Regions from separate parts of the Glaciimonas sp. CA11.2 genome, predicted to be linked through region 2. Evidence: predicted binding sites of a transcription regulator. Region 2 holds the regulator's gene; each other region holds the start of a gene.

Region 1 (6,544 bases), 3.7 Mb from region 2:
ATGCAGCGGGTGTCCGTCAGGAAAACTCAGGTTGAGTATCGGGAGCAGGCACAGAATCACGCCGCAAATCCCAATGCCGATCCATGCTGGTCGCGAGAACAGTGATGTTTTTGCAGGCATGACCGGGAATGAGGTTTGCGGTTGCGCCTCAACTTTGGTTATAGAGTCGCCAGACGCCAACGGGGGCGGAATAATGGTAGAGCTTTTCATTCGACACTCCTGCCTTTCAGTGCAAATAAGCCCTGTGGACGTTTTTGAATGAATACAATAATGAATACCAGAATCGCGATTTTGGCCAGCACTGCGCCCGCGACCGGTTCAAGAAATTTATTTACTTCACCCAGACCGATGGCGGCAATCACCGTTCCAGCCAGTTGACCCACGCCGCCGAGGACCACGACCATGAATGAATCGACGATATAACTTTGACCCAGATCTGGACCAACGTTGCCGAGTTGGGAAAGCGCAACGCCGCCCAGCCCAGCGATGCCGCAGCCGAGGCCGAAGGTCATCATGTCGATCTTGTCGGTAGCGACCCCGACGCACGCCGCCATACGACGATTTTGCATGACTGCGCGAACAAATAAGCCAAGGCGGGTTTTGTTCAAAATCAGCCAGACTGCAAATACGACAAACAAGGCGAAAAAGATAATGACAATGCGGTTGTATGACAGAACCAGCGAGCCGAGCACAGTGACACCGCCCGACATCCAGGATGGATTGGCGACCTCGACGTTTTGAGCGCCAAAAATTGTGCGTACGGTTTGCATCAACATCAAGCTAATTCCCCAGGTGCAGAGAAGTGTTTCGAGTGGCCGACCATATAACCAGCGCAGGACCAACCGCTCTAGCGCAATGCCGACGGCAGCAGTGACGATGAATGCGGCTGGCAAGGCCACTAACAAGTATCCATCCAGCGCACCTGGCAGAAACTTGCGAAATAACATCTGAATGACGTAGGTGGTGTAAGCGCCGATCATCAACATTTCGCCGTGCGCCATGTTGATGATGCCCATTAGCCCAAAGGTAATGGCGAGACCCAGCGCGGCTAGCAATAGGACACTGCCGAGAGAGATGCCGTAAAACACTTTTCCGATGAACTCAGTGGTTGCCAACTGGCGATCCAATGCGCCCAGGGTGCGAACCGTTTCAATTCGGATGGATTCATCTGGCTCGATAAAACTGCCATCGGGATTTTTATCCAATAGTCTTTGCAGTGCTGGTTTGATGCTGGCGTTGGTGCTGGTGGCAAGGGTTTTAATTGCCGCTTTGCGCAATGCGGGATCAGTCGCATGCAAGTTGGCGGTGGCGATGACCTGTTGCAAAGTGGCCTGAATGTCAGGATCGCTTTCTTTTTGTAGGGCTTTGTTGATGAGCGGAATCTGGGCCGGATTGGCGTCTTTCAACAAATCGATTGCTGCTGCCATGCGCCGTTTGCTATCTGGAGAGAATAGCTTCAATCCCGATAGCGCACCTTCGACAGCGCCGCGTAGTCGGTTGTTGACACTGATACCTTCTGCATCATCTGGTGTTGCGCCGGATTGATCGGTCGCAGGATTAAACGCCGGGTTGTCAGTCTTCGTGTCGTCGATGATCAGTACATCACCGTTGGGTCGGGAATACAGCGCATCGGTATTAAGCGCATTGAGGATTTTTGCGGCATCTTCGTTAGCGAGTGCTGCAATCTTGTTGACAGCCTCGATACGGACATCCGGATCGTCGCCGGCTAATGATTTTAGGAGTGCTGGATCAACGGCGGCATGTGCTGCCATCGTTTGAATGCAGAGCCAGCCGATGATAAGCGTTTTTTTGAGCCGATTCATTGCATTCTTTTTTGAGTAAGGTAAAGCGTTGTCTGCGGTGACGGACTTGAAGCAAGCCGTCAGAAGCAGTTCATCTCAACAAGAAATGGTGTTGCTAGAGTTTGGTAATGCATCGATACTTTGCTGTATCCTCATTTCCTCATTCGCCGCGCTAAATCTTATGATCATGCGTGGTGAATGAGGCCGTTGACACTTATTGCAATGAGACGATTACAGCTTTTGCTTGCTCTCGTTACCCACGATGTATGGGCTCCAGGGTTGCGCGCGGATAGTGGTCTTGGTCTTGTTGACGACGTTGAACTGACCGTCAGCTTTGATTTCGGCGATCATTACTGGCTTGTGCAGATGGTGATTGGTGGCGTCCATTTCCAATACATAGCCTGACGGCGCATTGAATTTCTGACCGCCCATCGCGGCGATGACTTTATCGGTATCAGTCGATTTCGCTTTTTCTACTGCTTGTTTCCACATGTAGATGCCGACATAGGTCGCTTCCATTGGATCGTTCGTCACGACAGTGCTGGCGTTAGGTAGTTTTTGCGCAACTGCGTAGGCTTTCCATTTTTTAATGAATGCAGCATTGATAGGATTTTTGATCGACTCAAAATAATTCCATGCAGCCAGATGGCCAACCAATGGCTTGGTATCCACGCCGCGCAACTCTTCTTCACCGACTGAGAAAGCAACGACTGGAACGTCAGTAGCTTTCAAGCCCGCATTGCCCAGTTCTTTGTAGAAAGGAACATTGGAGTCGCCGTTGATGGTCGAGATAACGGCAGTCTTGCCGCCTGCTGCAAACTTCTTGATGTTAGCAACGATGGTTTGATAGTCGGAGTGACCGAACGGTGTATACACTTCGTCGATGTCAGTATCTTTGACACCTTTGCTATGCAGGAAGGCACGCAAAATTTTGTTGGTTGTGCGTGGATAGACATAGTCGGTTCCCAGCAGTACAAAGCGTTTAGCTCCGCCGCCTTCTTTTGACATCAGATATTCTGTCGCAGGAATAGCTTGCTGGTTTGGTGCAGCGCCGGTGTAGAAAACGTTTTTCTCTAATTCTTCACCTTCGTATTGGACCGGGTAGAACAACAGGCTGTTGGTTTCTTTGAAAACCGGAAGAACCGATTTACGTGACACTGATGTCCAGCAGCCAAATACTACTGAAACCTTGTCTTGTGAAATCAGTTGACGCGCTTTTTCAGCGAATAGCGGCCAGTTGGAAGCTGGATCGACGACGACCGGCTCCAATTGTTTGCCCATAACACCGCCGTGCGCATTGATTTCTGCGATGGTCATCAGCGCGACATCTTTCAAAGATGTCTCTGAAATTGCCATGGTGCCTGATAGGGAGTGCAGAATACCGACTTTGATGGTGTCGGCGGCAAACGCCGACGGCAGCCAAGATGCTGCGGCGAGTGCGAATGCCCCAAGTGCTGTAGCTTTTAAGACTGTGCGACGTGTCATGTAAATCCCCTTGTTATGTATGGATGAGAGGGCAATCACTATTTGTACTAGCCTCCCACCTGTATTAGCAGGATGCATGCCAATGGCATCACCCTTGGAAATTGCACTGGGGAATCAGTTTTATGACAATAGGGTTATAAGATAGACAGCATTCGAACCGTGGGCCGAAAGTGCGCGTCTTTTGAGTGCGTGTTAGTAAAAGCACAACCTGACTGCGCACTGAGTTAGTGCGGTCGGATTATTTTAGGGCGTGATATTGTTACCACTGCGGCCAGATTGGTGAGCGGAAAACGTGATGAAGTGCTTTGGCGCACGGACTAGCTCCAAAATCCTAACGTAAAAAAACCCGGTTCATAATTTGTGTCACCGGATAGGCGACCAGAGTTTGGAGTACGGGTGGCAGGTCGAGAGGGCGCATCATCATTTTAATAGTCATATCGGCGCGCAGATTGGTGCGCACGGTCGTATTCATCATTGCGCTAATTGTTTTTAAACGTAAGGAGTCGTTGGCGTGTTCTGGTTCGCGGAACTTGAAGACGTGCCGTAAAGCGCATGCACTATCTTCGGTTTTCATTTCAAATGTGCGTCGGCGCAAAGCACCGAAAATATGGCGGCGACTTAAGCCTTCCTTTTGGCGCAAACGGCGAAAATAGCGGAAGAAATGTTTGTAATGATTAACTTCGTCGTTTGCGATCAGCGTTGCTAAATCGCGCATGACAGGCTCATTGGTGCTGCGGGCTAATGCTTGATAGAAAGTGGCAGTGCCAGTTTCGACAACGCAACGGGCGACCATTTCAAGGGCTTTGCTAGGCTCAAGCAGTTCGACCTTGCAATAACGCGAATACTCTTCGAGAAAATCGTTATAGGCAAGTTGCCAGTTGAATTCTGGCCAGACGTGGGCAATGTACGCTTTTAAGGCATTGCCGTGCTGTAGTTCTTCTACTTCCCAATAGTGGGTTAACCAGTCGGCTATTTCTGGATCGTCACCGTAATAAGCAATTAAATTTTGCGTATATAAATCGGAACCGCTTTCTACAAATGAGGCGCAGGCGACGAGATAAAATAGATTTTCGTCCGAACGAACGGCTGGAATATCGATTGTCGAGAATGCCAGGTCGTCAATACGCCAATGCGGGGTTTGCTGATGCTCTGTGGTCGATTCGTCCTCGCTGTGCGTGCTGTGTGTTGTCATGATCGATCTCTCCAAACTAGTTGAGACTGCGGGTGGATAATGAAAACGCATAGATTCTTGCACCACTGCAAGTAGGACGAATAACAATGGATTTGGTTCACTTTCAATAACGTTATCACTCTTACACAGTACACCATCGACACGAGATGCGTAATTTTCGGTCGCATGCTAGGATATTTAGATAAATTTCCGACCAATTCAATGGAGGTAAAAAATGCTCTCAGCTGATAATCAAAATGAAAATATTGACTATCGTGGTTACACCATCGTGCCACTGCCGACGCAAGGCCACGATGATCTTTGGCACGATGGATACCAAATTCTTATTGCTGGCGCTCAGGTTACTAGTAGAAATAATACGGAAAGTGCACATTCGACCCGTGATACGGCGTTCGATAGCAGTGTCGATTTTGCTAAAATTGAGGTTGATAATTTGATTGCGTTGACGGAGTAAACTCAGATTTTAAAAGTTATCAGCGCCATTGATTGGCGTAATGGGGAGCTTGAACTGAGAGTTGTCCTTGAGAACTGTCGATAAAAATCTTACATCAGACGGAGAAGAGCATGCCTGAAGCAGCCTTTTTTGAATCGCAAGCGGGCAGTATTGGGCACCGCGCGCCAACACCCGTCCCGGCGGAAGAGCCACCATTGCCAGGACCGGGACCCGTCCCTAGCCCTGAAGAGGATCCGGTACCAGATCATAATCCGAGCAATTTCTAGATATTTGGCTTTAAAAGTATCTGGACCGGCATAGACAAATTGCGGAGCGCTGGTTTTGAGTCGGTTTAGCGCTCTACAGCGCAGAAGAGCCGCATAAAACTTAGTTAGTTTTATGCGCTTTACCCAATTTCTTCTCAAGACGGCTTTGAAGGCGCTCAAAGCAAATGCTTAAACACCAATACATCACCGCGGCTGCAAGATATAAGGGCAGTGGACGAAAGGTCACGGCGATGACTTCTTTAGTTGCCAGCATCAGTTCCGTGACGGTGATGACCGACACTAAGGACGTGTCCTTTATTAAACTGATGAGTGTATTGCTCATCGAAGGCACGGCAATCCTGATGGCCTGAGGAACGACGATATAGCGCAGTGTCTGCCAATATGTCAAACCGATGCTGTAACTGGCCGACCATTGACCTTTATCCACACCAATAATAGCGCCCCGAAGGCTTTCGGACAGATAGGCTGATGAATTGAGACTTAATGCAAGGATACCGGCAGTCAAGGGAGAAAAATTGATGCCAACGCTTGGCAGGCCATAATAAATCACAAAAATCTGCACCAGCAAGGGCGTGCCGCGTAGCAAGCTGATATAGACGGTGGCAGGCCATTGACACAGGCGCGACGGCAAAATGCGCGCAACCGCCAGCGGAAAACCGAGTAGAAGACCGCCTAGCATTGATGCCACCGCAAATATCAGGGTGTAGCCCACGCCTTTTATCAAGGTCGGCAGTGCAAGCTGCAACAATTCCAGTAATTCCATAATGTCTTTGTGAAAAAATATCCCCGCACGACAATTCGGGCGGGGATAGTTGCGCTGATAAGACGCTCATTTTAAAACAGCTAAGCCGTGAATGGTTTGTTAATGCATTGCATTAATGGCATCCATCTGATGCATCCTTAGATTATCGCCGAAAAAATCTCTTTGGCTTACAAATGATACGTCGCAAATGCTATCACTTTGCAGTCGGCGGTTTGCTGACATCGATACCGAACCATTTCATCGACACTTGTTTAAAACTGCCATCCTTCAGGATGTCTTCAATGGCTTTGTCAAGAGCAGCCTGAAATTTTGGGTTGCCTTTTTGGAACGGAATACCAATTTTATCGACTGCGCCAATTGGTGCACCGGCTTTTAACGGTAGCTTGGTATTTTTTAACAAATAGCCAACCAACAAGCTGTCATTCAAGGCTGCATCAATTCGACCGCTTGCCAGATCTGATAAATATTCTGGCGAGCCTGGATACGTTTTGACATCAATACCTGGGACACTTTTCGCTTTTTGTTCGAAGTTGGTGCCTTGTCCCAGACCAAGTTTTTTACCTTTTAAATCTTCCAGGCTAG
Region 2 (6,544 bases):
ACGCCTGACGCACAATCCCGCCGACGATTCATTTGACGTGATTCTTCCCGTCATTCGTAGCCTTGATAAACAACAACCGCCGATGACCTTGCGCTCCAATACTGCCAAAATCGAAGACAACAACAGTAAAGTGAATATGTACGGCAATGTGAACGCAGACCGCTCAGCGACGCCAAAGTCGTCAAAGCTTCATTTGCAGTCCGAGTACCTTCAGCTATTGCCAGATGATGACATTATGACAAGCAACAAAGCGGTCGAAATCACGATCGATCAGTCGAAAATGACCGGTGTTGGTATGTATGCCAATAATGCGACTATGCAATTACGCCTATTAAACAATGTCCGTGGCACCTATCGCGCAACACCGCGGCAGACTAAATAACTCACATGATTACCGGATAATCCTATTGAAGCCATTGTTGCTTTTAGTGCCAGTATCCCCTTTCAGGATTTTTATGAAACGTATTCTATTTTTAACCCTACTCGCGCTGCAACTGACTTGTATTTCAGGTGCCCATGCTGAAAAAGCTGACGCAGATAAACCATCCAACGTAGACGCAGACCAGTTCACGCTGGACGACGTAAAACAAGTAAAGATATTCACCGGCAAGGTGATACTGACCCGCGGCACGCTGATCATGAAAGCCAACAAAGTCGTCGTCACGACGGACCCATCAGGCTATCAATTTGCCACCTTATACGCACCTCCCGGTGGCTTAGCCACGTTTCGCCAAAAGCGCGACGGCGGTCCTGACTTATGGATCGAAGGTGAAGCTGAGCGAATTGAGTACGACGATAAAACTGAAATCGTTAAATTATTTTCGAAAGCGCAAATGCGACGTCTGCAAGGGACCAAAGTCACCGATGTTGTAAACGGCGAATTCATCTCTTACGATAGTCGCGTGGAGTTCTACTCGGTCAGTAACAATGTTTCCGGCAATAGTCAACCTGGCGCGGGCCGCATCAAAGCAGTCATCCAGCCGAAGAGTAAATAAGATGACCTCTACAAATTTAAGCACCTTGATCGTTAAAGGGCTGCAAAAAAGTTATGGCGCGCGCCAAGTAGTCCGCGATGTCTCTTTGAAAGTAAATAACGGCGAGGTCGTCGGCTTGCTTGGTCCTAACGGCGCTGGAAAAACGACTTCTTTCTATATGATCGTCGGTCTGGTGCCATCGGATGGTGGAACAATTGATTTAGATGGCGTTGACATCTCGCGTTTACCGATTCATCAACGCGCGGTGCTTGGCCTGTCTTATCTGCCGCAAGAGGCCTCTGTTTTTCGCAAGCTAACGGTCGAAGACAATATTCGTGCGGTACTTGAGTTGCAGCGGCCAAACGGCAACGCACTGACTAAAGATGAGATCTCGGACAAACTCGATTCGCTGCTGCAAGAATTGCAAATTGAGAAATTGCGAGAAAATCAGGCGTTATCTTTATCCGGTGGTGAACGACGACGTGTCGAAATCGCCCGCGCTTTAGCCACTAATCCGCGCTTCGTGCTTCTTGATGAGCCGTTCGCCGGTATTGATCCTATCGCCGTTATCGAAATTCAACGTATCGTCAGGTTCCTTAAAGAGCGCGGCATCGGTGTCTTGATCACCGACCATAATGTGCGCGAAACGCTCGGCATTTGTGACCGGGCATACATCATCAACCAAGGTAGCGTGCTAGCCAGCGGCAGTCCAGACGACATCATCGCCAATGAATCTGTGCGACGAGTTTATCTGGGTGAACATTTCCGCATGTAACGGATTCAACGGATTCCCTAGCGCCCATGAAACAATCTCTTCAACTCCGTACCTCGCAGCATCTGGCGCTAACCCCGCAACTGCAGCAATCGATTCGATTGTTGCAGTTGTCTACGTTGGAGTTACATCAGGAACTCGAACACATCCTTTCGGATAATCCGTTACTGGAACGTCTAGACGATCCTTTGGATAATTCAGTGCGATTACTCGCCGACGGGGCGATCAGTACCAGCGCCTCAACAATGGATGCGCCACCTGGTGACAGCGAAGTAAGCAGCTCGCCTACAGAGCCCGAGGGCGGTGGTGAAGCCCCTGAGTCTGGCGAAAACAATCAAGAGAACGGCAATACTGACAGCGAATGGAGCTTTGACGACGTTTCCCGAACCTCCAAAGCCCCAGATGATGAGGATTCACGACCACAATTAGAAGCCTGCGAATCGACGTTGCGCGAACATTTGCTCAAACAAATGCGTGAAGCTGTTGATCAGCAACGCGACCGTGCATTGATCGAGTTGATCATTGATGCGCTTGATGAAAACGGCTACCTGGAGGAATCACTAGACGATATTTTTGCACGTCTTCCAGAGCAACTTGATATCGAGATCGAAGAATTGTCGATGGCCTTGAAGATGGTCCAAAGCTTCGACCCAACTGGTGTCGGAGCACGCAACGCGTCAGAATGCCTCGCATTGCAAATCAAAGCATTTCCCAAAGTAGCGTTCGTCACACGCCGACTGGCACTAACAATCGTTGAAGGTTATCTGACCTTATTTGCCCAGCGCGATTTTAATAAAATCAAAAAAGCGCTGGAGTGTGATGATGAAGATTTGCGCGAGGCACAAATTATTATCAAAAAATGTAATCCTCATCCCGGCGCGACCTTTGCTGGCGGTGCGTCAGATTATGTCGTACCAGATGTAATTGTCAGAAAAACAAAAAATGGTTGGCAGGTAATGCTCAACAATGACGTTATGCCAAGGCTTCGAGTTAATGCTCTTTATGCCAACATTCTCAAGCAGGGCAAGAGCGAGGGATCACTTAACTCGCAGCTACAGGAGGCAAAGTGGCTGATCAAAAATATGCGTCAGCGCTTCGATACCATACTGCGTGTAGCGCAGGCAATTGTTGAGCGTCAACGGAATTTTTTCTCACATGGGGCGGTTGCTATGCGACCTCTTGTGTTGCGCGAAATAGCTGATACACTAGGATTACACGAGAGTACTATCTCACGTGTAACTACTCAGAAATACATGCTCACCCCACACGGGATGTTCGAATTAAAGTATTTCTTTGGCAGCCATGTTGCTACAGAGGCAGGTGGAGAGGCTTCCTCAACGGCGATACGGGCGTTAATCAAACAACTGATAGGAGCGGAAGATTCTAAAAGTCCTTTCTCTGACAGCAAGATTGCCGACATGCTCGCGGAACAAGGTATGGTAGTGGCCCGTCGCACCGTCGCAAAATATCGCGAAGCTTTACGAATTCCGCCGGTCAATTTGCGTAAATCTTTATAGCTGTTTGCTTGTTTGCACAAACGTCGCTGTGTTCTGACTGATTGATTTATGGTTGATGAATAAATTGGTGATTCAACACTGAATTAATCGTCCCGGTCCGAACCGCCAACGACACACTTGATAGGAGCGCTGTATGAATTTCACAATTAGTGGGCATCACCTCGACGTAACTCCCGCCATTCGCGAACACGTGCTAAGCAAATTGGAGCGTATCAAGCGCCACTTCGATCAGGTCATAGATATTAGTGTGATCCTGACGGTAGACAAAATCACAGAGAAAGAAAAGCGTCAAAAAGCCGAAATTAATCTGCGCGTTAAAGGCAAAGACCTGCATGCCGAGAGCATTGCGCATGACCTTTACGCCGCCATCGATTTGTTAATCGACAAACTCGATCGACAAGTGATTAAATATAAGGACAAATTGCAGAATCATCAACATTCGGCAATCAAGCATCTACCTGAGGATTTGCCCATCGCAGCAACGTGATGGACGGGGTTCTCTAATGCGGTCAACGTAAGTATTGCTCAATAAATAAATTGAAAAATACTATACTGACAAATGAGCAAGGGCGCAGTTAATGCGCCCTTTGTCATTTTAAAATTATATAACTTACACACGCCCTGCCCGAATATGTTCGTAACACTTTGCATCGTTTAGCAGTGTTCGGAGGCATCGCCGAATGTCTCGAATGTCTCGAACGCAACCGGGTACACCTCAAACAGCGGCCAAAACAAATAACTAAGCAAGAAGCTTTATAACGTCACTCTCAAAAGAGTTTTCATAAAGTCGCCAGACCCGTAACTTTCCCAATTCGGTCCACATCAAAAATACCATGACGATGGTATGCCGCAGCCTATTGCTTTAATGCGCCAAAAACTTTTCCGATAATTGCACTGCCAGCACCGATCGGATCACGTCGAATCGCTTTTTCCTCTTCCCCTATCATGTAAAACAAGCCATCCAAGGTGCGCTGCGTGACATAGCCTTCAACAGTCGCCGCCTGACCTGGCACAAGACCCGTTTTACTGACCAATCCCATCGTCGAATTGTATTGTGTGGATACACCGTTACGGTCGGTGATTTTCTTTACTATCGGGAGAAATTTTTCTCCTAACGGGGTGGCAGTTTTCTCTCTGAAAAAATCGGTTACCGATGTGTCGCCGCCACTCAGAATATTCTTCGCATCCGTGACCGACATGGATTTCACCGCATTCAGGAGCAACGGCTTCGCCAATGGCACGGCAGACTCTGCGGCATGATTCATCGACACGACCAGATCATCCAGTTGTTGGCCCTTCCCTGTCATTTTAAGCAGCGGTCGTGCTTTCTCTAGCATCCCTGGCAATCCGATTTTTACTTTATCGTTATTTAAAAATCCGTTTTCGACGCCCAGCTTGGCAACTGCAACGTCCGCGCCTTTATTGAGCGCCGCCTTCAGTCCTGAGTTGGCATCCTGATTGCTCAAATCCGCCAAAGAAAATGCCATCGCGGCGGTAGAGACTAAAGAGATCACCAGACCTAAACGTAATGCCGGTTGAAAGATAAATTTCATGTAAAGTCCCTTTTATAAAGACGAAAAAGCAAACAAAAACACGCGCAAAAATATATAAGAAACATCAGCTGATCACTTCGCCGATCATCCTGTCAATGCAGCCATTGATCCAACTCAATAAAAACAGCGGTGCATTTTTATGTTCGTATGAGAATAACGCGACGACATGTATTGACAGAAAGTACGATAAGACGTTCAGATATCAAAACGTATATTGCTATGTATCATCGCATTGATATCTGCTGCGCCATCACGCAATGACGTAACGCGATTCAACAAAGGAGATTATAAATGTCCATCATCGACCAGAAACAACCGGCGATGTTCACGTATTGCATAACGATCGGTCATCCCCGCGATGTAATCGGCGACTTGACGCGCTTGCAATTGGACACTATCAACCTGTGGATCAGGGAGCCCTTGCTGCGTAACAGCTTGTATTAACTGATAATCCGGCGGCAGCAAAGCCGGTTCATTAACAAAGCAGTCAAATAACTCCACCACGATCCGCCTGGCCTTGCTGGTCATCCGATTGACTAGATAATGGCGATAAAGATTTTCACGCAAGAACTGTTTCAGTGCAATGGCCTCACGCGCCATTGGGTCCGAGAAAGCAATCAGTGGCGCCGCATCCCGCACGTCATCGACCGTCTGCGGTGCAGCAGCCTTAATGCGTTCACGCGATGTATTGATTAAATCGTTGATCAAGGCATTAATCATGCGGCGCACAGTTTCGTTGATCGCACGGCGTCCACGTAGTCCGGGAAAAGTCGTTTCGACCTCGCGATTATGACGTGCAAAAAAATCAATTTGCATCATCTGGTCAAGTGTCAGCAGTCCCGACCTTAAGCCGTCGTCAATATCGTGATTGTTATAGGCAATTTCATCCGCAAGATTGGCAACCTGCGCTTCCAGGCTGGGCTGTTTGCGCTGGAGGAAGCGATGACCAATATCGCCCAATCTTTTGGCGTTAGCCACTGAACAGTGCTTCAAAATACCTTCGCGCGTTTCAAACATCAAATTCAAACCGTCGAATGCGCCGTATCGTTGCTCCAGTTTGTCGACCAGTCGCAGACTTTGCAGGTTGTGCTCGAAGCCACCGAAGTTATTCATACAGGCGTTTAGGGCATCTTGTCCAGCATGCCCAAAAGGCGTGTGACCAAGATCGTGCGCTAACGAAATCGCCTCCACCAGATCTTCGTTCAGTTGCAGATTGCGGGCGATAGAGCGGGCGATTTGAGCAACCTCAATACTATGCGTCAGCCGGGTACGAAATAGATCACCTTCGTGATTAACGAATACCTGCGTTTTATATTCTAGCCGACGAAAGGCTGTGCAATGGACAATGCGGTCACGATCACGTTGAAACTCAGTGCGGGTGTTGGGCGCAATTTCGTCAAACAAGCGTCCCCGTGATGTCGCTGAATGTGCAGCATACGGTGCAAGAGACGCTTCTTGATTTGTCATGGGACGGCGCTAAGCGGGTTATTAAGCGATGGATTTAGGGGGATTAACGGACGGATTAATTGATGGGTTAACCGGCACAGTCGATAATTGTTGTATCGTCGCCAATAGTGGTTCCTGTGGCACCGTGCTAACCAATGATCCACCCAGTTGATTCATTAAAATGAATTTGATTTGACCATCTTCGTTTTTCTTATCGACCTGCATCAACTCAAGCCAGCGCCCTGCACCAAGATTCGGCGCGGCAGTTGGTAAGCCCGCCGC
Region 3 (6,544 bases), 540 kb from region 2:
AACAAATAACGGTACCGAGAGTAAAATCAGACTGGACATACCTTCGTCCATGCGGCTCACCACGATCATCATTGGCGCATTCGTGGCTAACGCCAGATAAGCCATGGTGGCAGTACCGAATGCAAACGCAATTGGAATACCGCCAGCCACGCACGCACCAATCAGCACGACGAAAAATATGATCAGATTGTAGTTGCCCATGGCGAGCAGCAATGGTTTGCCTAGCCACAAAGCCAGAGCGATAACGCCCACCACACCGATTGCTGAGGTGACTTGTTTAAAGGTCGCATGGCTAGCCATACGGGCAACCGCAGCCAGCAACATCAAAATGGCACCGACTGGCAAAGCCGCCGCACGCAGGCCGTCCGGAATTTCCAGAGCGGGCGTGGTGATCGCCATTTGGTCGGTCGCATGGGTGACGGCCGGGTGAATGATCATCAGAACAAAGATGCAGACAATCAGCGCTGCCACAGTCTCGAACCAGATGCGCCATTTTTCGGAAAGTTTATTAACAATCGCCGTTAGCCGCATATGTTCACCACGGTCAAGCGCCAGCACCGCACCCAGCATCGATAGCCAGATGAATAGTGTTGAGGCCAGTTCGTCCGACCAGATCAGCGGATCGTGCAACGCATAGCGATAGGTCACGCCGATCAGCAATATCAACGTCTCAACAATCACCAGCGTTGCCGCCACCGCAGCGACAACGTGCATCACGCCGCGGTTGACCGTCGCCAGAAGCCGCGCCAGAAAATGGCTTTGCACTGGTGTGGTATAGGTCGTAGCGGCGTCCATCAGGCCAATTTTCCGGTGTATTTCTCAAGGATGGCCCAAGCCTCATCCCCAAATTTTTTGTGCCATTGCTCGTAAAATCCAGCACTACGTAGCTTGGTGCGAAAAGCGTCGTTGTTGGTATCGTTGAATTGCAGGCCTTTGGTTTTCATTTCGGCGACTAGTGAATCGTTAAGTGCCTTGGTGTCAACGCGTTGCTTCAGACCGGCTTCGTTGATATTACGCGTGACGATATCCTGAAGATCCTTCGGCAGCTTTTCGAAAGAGGTTTTATTCGCCAGACACCAAAAACCATCCCACATATGATTCGTCATCGAACAATATTTCTGCACTTCGTACAGTTTGGCAGTCGAGATGATCGCTAGTGGATTTTCCTGGCCTTCGACGATTTTTGTTTGCAGCGCTGAATAGACTTCGGCAAAGTTAATGCTGGTTGGCGCAGCATCAAATGCGCGGAACATTGAGGTCCAGAGTGGACTTGGTGGAACGCGTAATTTCATACCTTTCAAGTCTTCCGGCTTATTAATCGGGCGACTGCTGTTGGTGATTTGGCGATAGCCGTTATCCCAAATTTTGTCGAACGCGAACAGTGTCGATTTCGCCGAAATCTGTTTGCGCACGTGGGCGCCAAGATCGCCATCCATCGCTGCCCACACTTGGTTGTAATCTTTAAATGCAAAACCAATTCCGCTGATTTGTGCATCCGAGACTAGTGTTCCAAGAATCAACGGTGAAAGCAAAAAGTAATCAATAGCGCCAGCACGAATTTGCGACAGCATGTCGGTATCAGTACCGAGCTGGCTATTTGGATAGACTTGCATATCAATGCGACCTTTTGAGTCGGTCGCAATTTTTGCCGCCATTTCTTTTGCCCGCACATTCATCGGATGTGTGACTGGCAGATTATTGGCGAATTTTAAGGTGAACTCGGCAGCGGCAAAAGCTTGTGTCGAAACCATACTTAAGCCACTGGCGGCGATTGCCGATGTGGCAGAAATTGTTTTCAAAAAATTGCGGCGTGAAATGATACCAACGCGATTACCCATCTGTTTGTCTCCTGGATTTTAGTTATATAAAAAATGATCTCTGGAACCTGGTAGCTACGCTGCGTAAGATTGGATAGAGCAATTTAAGTGCCAAGGCCCAGTTTTGCTATCGGCGGTTATTCCGATTGGCTATATTGTCGTGCTTCTCTTCCTCCTCGTCTCTTGCTCTGGCAGCTATCCTCAGCCCAGTGCTGATATTCTCGTCTAAAAATGCAATTTCGACAAAGGATGTCAGGTGTTTATTTTGTGCGACACCTGTCGCATAAAATAAACACCTGTCGTTACTGCGGTGCAGCAAAATTCTTTATCTCACGCTGCACGCCAGTTGCTATGCAATCGCCGCCCCAAAAATCGGTCCATACGCCACGCCGCTGCGCAAAAGGATAATATTGACGCCATACGCTTTCATTCGCTTCTACTTCATTTTTCGCCTTGATCTACATTGAGAATGACCATTTGATAGTTCTTGGCGACAGTTACCTATAGTTGCCGTTCGTGTCATAACCTTGGCATTATTTTTGCATAGCATTATTCTGAAAACTCTTTTTAGGAATCCAAATGACGACTTCCTCTCCATCGACTTCCGCCCCATGCATTACCGGCTGGAACCATTCTAAGTTTGGTAAACTTGATGCCCTCGATCCTGAAATATTGATTGCCGAAGTAGCGCAGGCGGCGATAGCGCACGCGGGTCTGACACCGGCCGATATCAGTTCTATTCACATCGGCACCTTTAATGGCGGCTTTCTGCAGCAGGATTTTCCTTCTTCACTCATTTTTAATAGCATTCCGGAAATGCGATTCACGCCAGCAGTCCGGGTCGAAAACGCTTGCGCCACCGGCTCAGCAGCAATTCATTCAGGATTACAGGCAATTTTATCCGGTCAGTCGCGCCATGCGCTAGTCATTGGCTACGAAAAAATGAGCGAACTGGCTACAGCGGCAGTTGGCGATGTCTTGCTCAAATGTTCCTACGTTAAAGAAGAAGCGGCCATTGCTGGCGGTTTCGCAGGTGTGTTCGGCAATATTGCCCAAGCCTATTTTGATCGTTACGGCGATCAGTCGGATGCTTTGGCAGCAATCGCAGCAAAGAACCATAAAAATGGCGCGGCCAATCCTTATGCGCATATGCGCAAAGATCTGGGCTTTGACTTTTGCCGTCATGTATCTGAAAAGAATCCATTCGTCGCCGGCCCGCTGAAACGTACCGATTGTTCCTTGATTTCAGACGGTGCAGTGGCAATGATCATCAGCGCCGCTGATGTCGCTAAAAGTATGCCGCGTGCGGTGCAGTTTCGCTCGGCAGTGCACGTCAATGATTTTCTGCCGCTCAGTCGGCGTGACCCAACGTCCTTCGAGGGCGGCAGTCTGGCGTGGAAGAGGGCGCTGGCGCAGGCAAAGTTGACGCTTACAGATCTGTCGCTAGTAGAAACCCACGACTGCTTTACTATCGCGGAATTGCTGGAATATGAAGCAATGGGTTTGGCTGAGCCAGGACGAGGCGCGCACGCGATTCTCGACGGCGTCACCACCAAAGAAGGCCGTTTACCGATTAATCCTTCTGGCGGACTGAAATCGAAAGGTCATCCAATTGGCGCCACCGGTGTTTCAATGCATGTCATGGCAGCGATGCAGGCTTGCCACGATGCGGGCGAAATGCAAATAGCGGATGCCAGATATGTCGGCGTATTCAATATGGGCGGTGCCGCAGTAGCAAATTATGTCAGCATTTTAGAGCGCGTCAGGTAGGTACCTCGAAAAACCTGCTGCCCAAACAGGTACCTCAAAAAACCTGCTGCGCAAACCAATCTCGCATTTCCGATGCTCACCGTACCTCCGTACGGCTCTGCTTCTCAATGCGACCCTAGCTCGTGCAACAGGTTTTTTGAGGCACCTGATGAGGCGGTGTAAAAGCAAAGCAAACCAGAGCAAATCAATCTTGAATTCTTGATGTTTGTCTTGTCTCCGCACAGCTCACATGCAACAACAATTAATAAGCCCAACCGAAATAAGAGCGAGACCATGTTAAAAAAAGTCATGAATCTGGGGCGGCTGTTATCGGATGTCGCGCGCCGTTTTCCCGATGACGCGGGCATCATTATTGGCGATGACGTCGCTACCTGGAAAGATATTAATGACCGCGTCGATGCGGTAGCGCATGCTTTGCATCAATTAGGCGTCAAAAAGGGTGACAGGTTTTTGGTGCATTCTCGCAACAATTTGCAAATCTTTGAGAGCGCCTGGATCGCATTCAAACTCGGCTTGGTATGGGTTCCTACCAACGTGCGTATTACGCCACCGGAAGCCGCTTATCTGGGGCAATCCAGCGGTGCGACGGTGATGTTGTATGACCGTGGTTTGGCACATTACGTCGATGCTATTAAAGCTGTTTCTCCTGCGCTGACACATGTGATTGCCCTCTCCGATGCGCGTGACGGAGAAATGGACTATGGGACTCTTGCAGCAGCGCCGACAAGCGGTGCAGTGCCGTTTGACGAGGTCGAGGTAGAGTATGAAGATCCGCTCTGGTTCTTCTATACATCAGGTACGACCGGCCATCCAAAAGCAGGAATGTTATCGCACGGACAAATGGCGTTTGTGGTGACCAACCATCTGGCTGATTTGCTACCAGGACTATCGCATCGCTCGCGTTCCTTGGTAGTTGCTCCACTCTCGCACGGCGCTGGAATACACGCGATTGTCAATACGGCCCGCGGTGCTGCCAGCGTATTGCTTGCGACCGAAAGATTAGTGCCGGAGGAAGCCTGGCAACTGGTAGAGAAACATCGTATCGATAATATGTTTACTGTCCCGACCATCGTCAAAATATTGACCGAAGATCCATCGGTAGACCGTTACGATCACAGCTCGCTTCAGCACGTCATCTACGCTGGCGCGCCGATGTATCGTGCCGACCAGCGTTACGCGCTACAGAAGCTCGGTAAGGTGTTGGTGCAGTATTACGGGCTCGGCGAAGTTACCGGCAACATTACATTTTTGCCGACTTATATGCATACCGACGATGACAACGATCCGCATGCGCGGGTCGGCACGTGCGGCATTCCCCGCACGGGAATGGAGATTGCCATTCTCAATGATAGCGGACAAAAGTTGACGGCATTCGAGACCGGCGAAATATGCGTACGCGGCCTCGCCGTATTCATGGGTTATCACAACAATCCGGATGCCAATGCCAAGGCATTTAAGGACGACTGGTTTCATACCGGCGACATAGGCCACGTTGATCGTGAAGGATTTCTTTATATCACCGGTCGTTCCTCTGATATGTATATTTCAGGTGGTTCTAATGTGTACCCGCGCGAAATTGAAGAAGCATTATTGACCCATCCGGCAGTGTCGGAAGTCGCGGTACTGGGTTTGCCGGACCCGAAATGGGGTGAAAGCGGTATTGCGGTGATCGTTACCAAAGACAATTTGACTGTGGAGTGCGGACAGTTACAGGCACATTTGGAGGAACGCATCGCCAAATATAAGTGGCCGCGTCGGTTTGTGTTTTGGGAAACAATGCCGAAATCCGCTTACGGAAAGATTGTAAAGAAAGAGGTTAAAGCGTTATTGGAGGCAGAAGGGGAGTGTCATCTATGAACACCAGGAACGCGTCACATACGAATGCCTCGCCACAGGCGCATCGGCCACGCATGATGCTGCATCCCGGACCGTTTAATCCGGTCCGTATTCAAAGTCGGCATTCCGCCAGTGGCAGACATGTCCGTTTGACGCTGGTGCCAGGCTTAAGTCTCTTTGAAGCTATTGTGAAGCCATTGATCGAGATCGGTATCAAGAACGCCTCGACCACGATACTCGGTGGTTATTTCGATCATCTCGAATACTGCGTCGCGCCGCCCGATCCATCTCATCAAGCCATGATCGCTTATTCGAAACCGATTCAGGCTGGGCGCGCATACATGATTTTTGGCAATGCTACGCTGGGTAAAAATCAGCATGGTCGTCCCATCGTGCATTGTCATGCGGCTATTCGCACAGAGAATGGGACAGTGAAGGGCGGTCACATCATTACTGATACCTGTATTGTTGGATCGACCCCAATTTCGGTGCTGGTTACCTCGTTGGATGGCTTTGAACTACGCGTGACTTTCGATCCAGAAACGAATATTCCCTTAATACAACCGCAAGCGGAGAGTCCGAATGAATGATACAACGATCGTTGAAACCGGCACTATGGGACGCGTTGCTTATGCACGTATCGCACCTAACGAAGATCTGGTTTTAGGGGTCGAGAAACTGTGTATCGCAGAGGGCTTCAAGAACGCCTTCGTGCGGGGGGCGCTGGGTAGTCTGGTGGATGCGTGTTTGGGAACGCTGGATGGCAAATATGTCCAGATTAAAGGGCCAGCGGTTGAGATTGTCAGCCTTGCGGGAGAGGTTCGCTCAAAGGATGATGGTTCTCTCATTGCATCACTCACTGGCGTCGTTGCCGACCCGGAGGGTAACGTTTATGGTGGCCCCTTTGTCGCCGGTGCGAACCCAATTTGTATGACCTTCGAGGTGACTCTGGAAGAGTGGCTTCCGACCGCGCACTCATAATTCTCACCCACTTGTTTCGCTTTTAAACGTGTGACCGATTCAGCAATCGTCGATGCGATTGCAATGCAAACTATGTGAAGATGGCGAAGGCAGCGCTTGGTTGGCTGCCTGTTTACATTTTTATTCACTGTGAATATACT

Evidence for each region. Region 2 encodes sigma-54, which starts transcription at its own class of promoters, with help from an activator protein. Its sites were predicted from a motif close to TGGCANGNAANCTGCTTT; they were not measured.
Region 1: the regulator sigma-54 is predicted to act here: its motif matches at 3,352-3,369, upstream of urtA (urea ABC transporter substrate-binding protein).
Region 3: the regulator sigma-54 is predicted to act here: its motif matches at 2,346-2,363, upstream of RGU75_RS03510 (acetyl-CoA acetyltransferase).

The regions. Positions count from the first base shown of each region.
Region 1 covers NZ_JAVIWL010000001.1:5,088,061-5,094,604, reverse strand. Annotated here, with positions in the region: gene urtC (urea ABC transporter permease subunit UrtC) at 1-120, opposite strand, end outside; gene urtB (urea ABC transporter permease subunit UrtB) at 207-1,823, opposite strand; gene urtA (urea ABC transporter substrate-binding protein) at 2,034-3,287, opposite strand; gene RGU75_RS21970 (ferritin-like domain-containing protein) at 3,619-4,479, opposite strand; gene RGU75_RS21965 (hypothetical protein) at 4,694-4,933, shown strand; gene RGU75_RS21960 (hypothetical protein) at 5,044-5,199, shown strand; gene RGU75_RS21955 (amino acid ABC transporter permease) at 5,300-5,962, opposite strand; gene RGU75_RS21950 (cystine ABC transporter substrate-binding protein) at 6,156-6,544, opposite strand, start outside.
Region 2 covers NZ_JAVIWL010000001.1:1,355,740-1,362,283, forward strand. Annotated here, with positions in the region: gene lptC (LPS export ABC transporter periplasmic protein LptC) at 1-382, shown strand, start outside; gene lptA (lipopolysaccharide transport periplasmic protein LptA) at 456-995, shown strand; gene lptB (LPS export ABC transporter ATP-binding protein) at 997-1,749, shown strand; gene RGU75_RS05770 (RNA polymerase factor sigma-54) at 1,776-3,263, shown strand; gene hpf (ribosome hibernation-promoting factor, HPF/YfiA family) at 3,397-3,750, shown strand; gene RGU75_RS05780 (DUF4197 domain-containing protein) at 4,118-4,816, opposite strand; gene RGU75_RS05785 (deoxyguanosinetriphosphate triphosphohydrolase) at 5,102-6,283, opposite strand; gene aroKB (bifunctional shikimate kinase/3-dehydroquinate synthase AroKB) at 6,305-6,544, opposite strand, start outside.
Region 3 covers NZ_JAVIWL010000001.1:815,855-822,398, reverse strand. Annotated here, with positions in the region: gene RGU75_RS03520 (TRAP transporter large permease subunit) at 1-795, opposite strand, end outside; gene RGU75_RS03515 (TRAP transporter substrate-binding protein) at 795-1,838, opposite strand; gene RGU75_RS03510 (acetyl-CoA acetyltransferase) at 2,397-3,587, shown strand; gene RGU75_RS03505 (acyl-CoA synthetase) at 3,789-5,444, shown strand; gene RGU75_RS03500 (PPC domain-containing DNA-binding protein) at 5,441-6,013, shown strand; gene RGU75_RS03495 (PPC domain-containing DNA-binding protein) at 6,006-6,404, shown strand.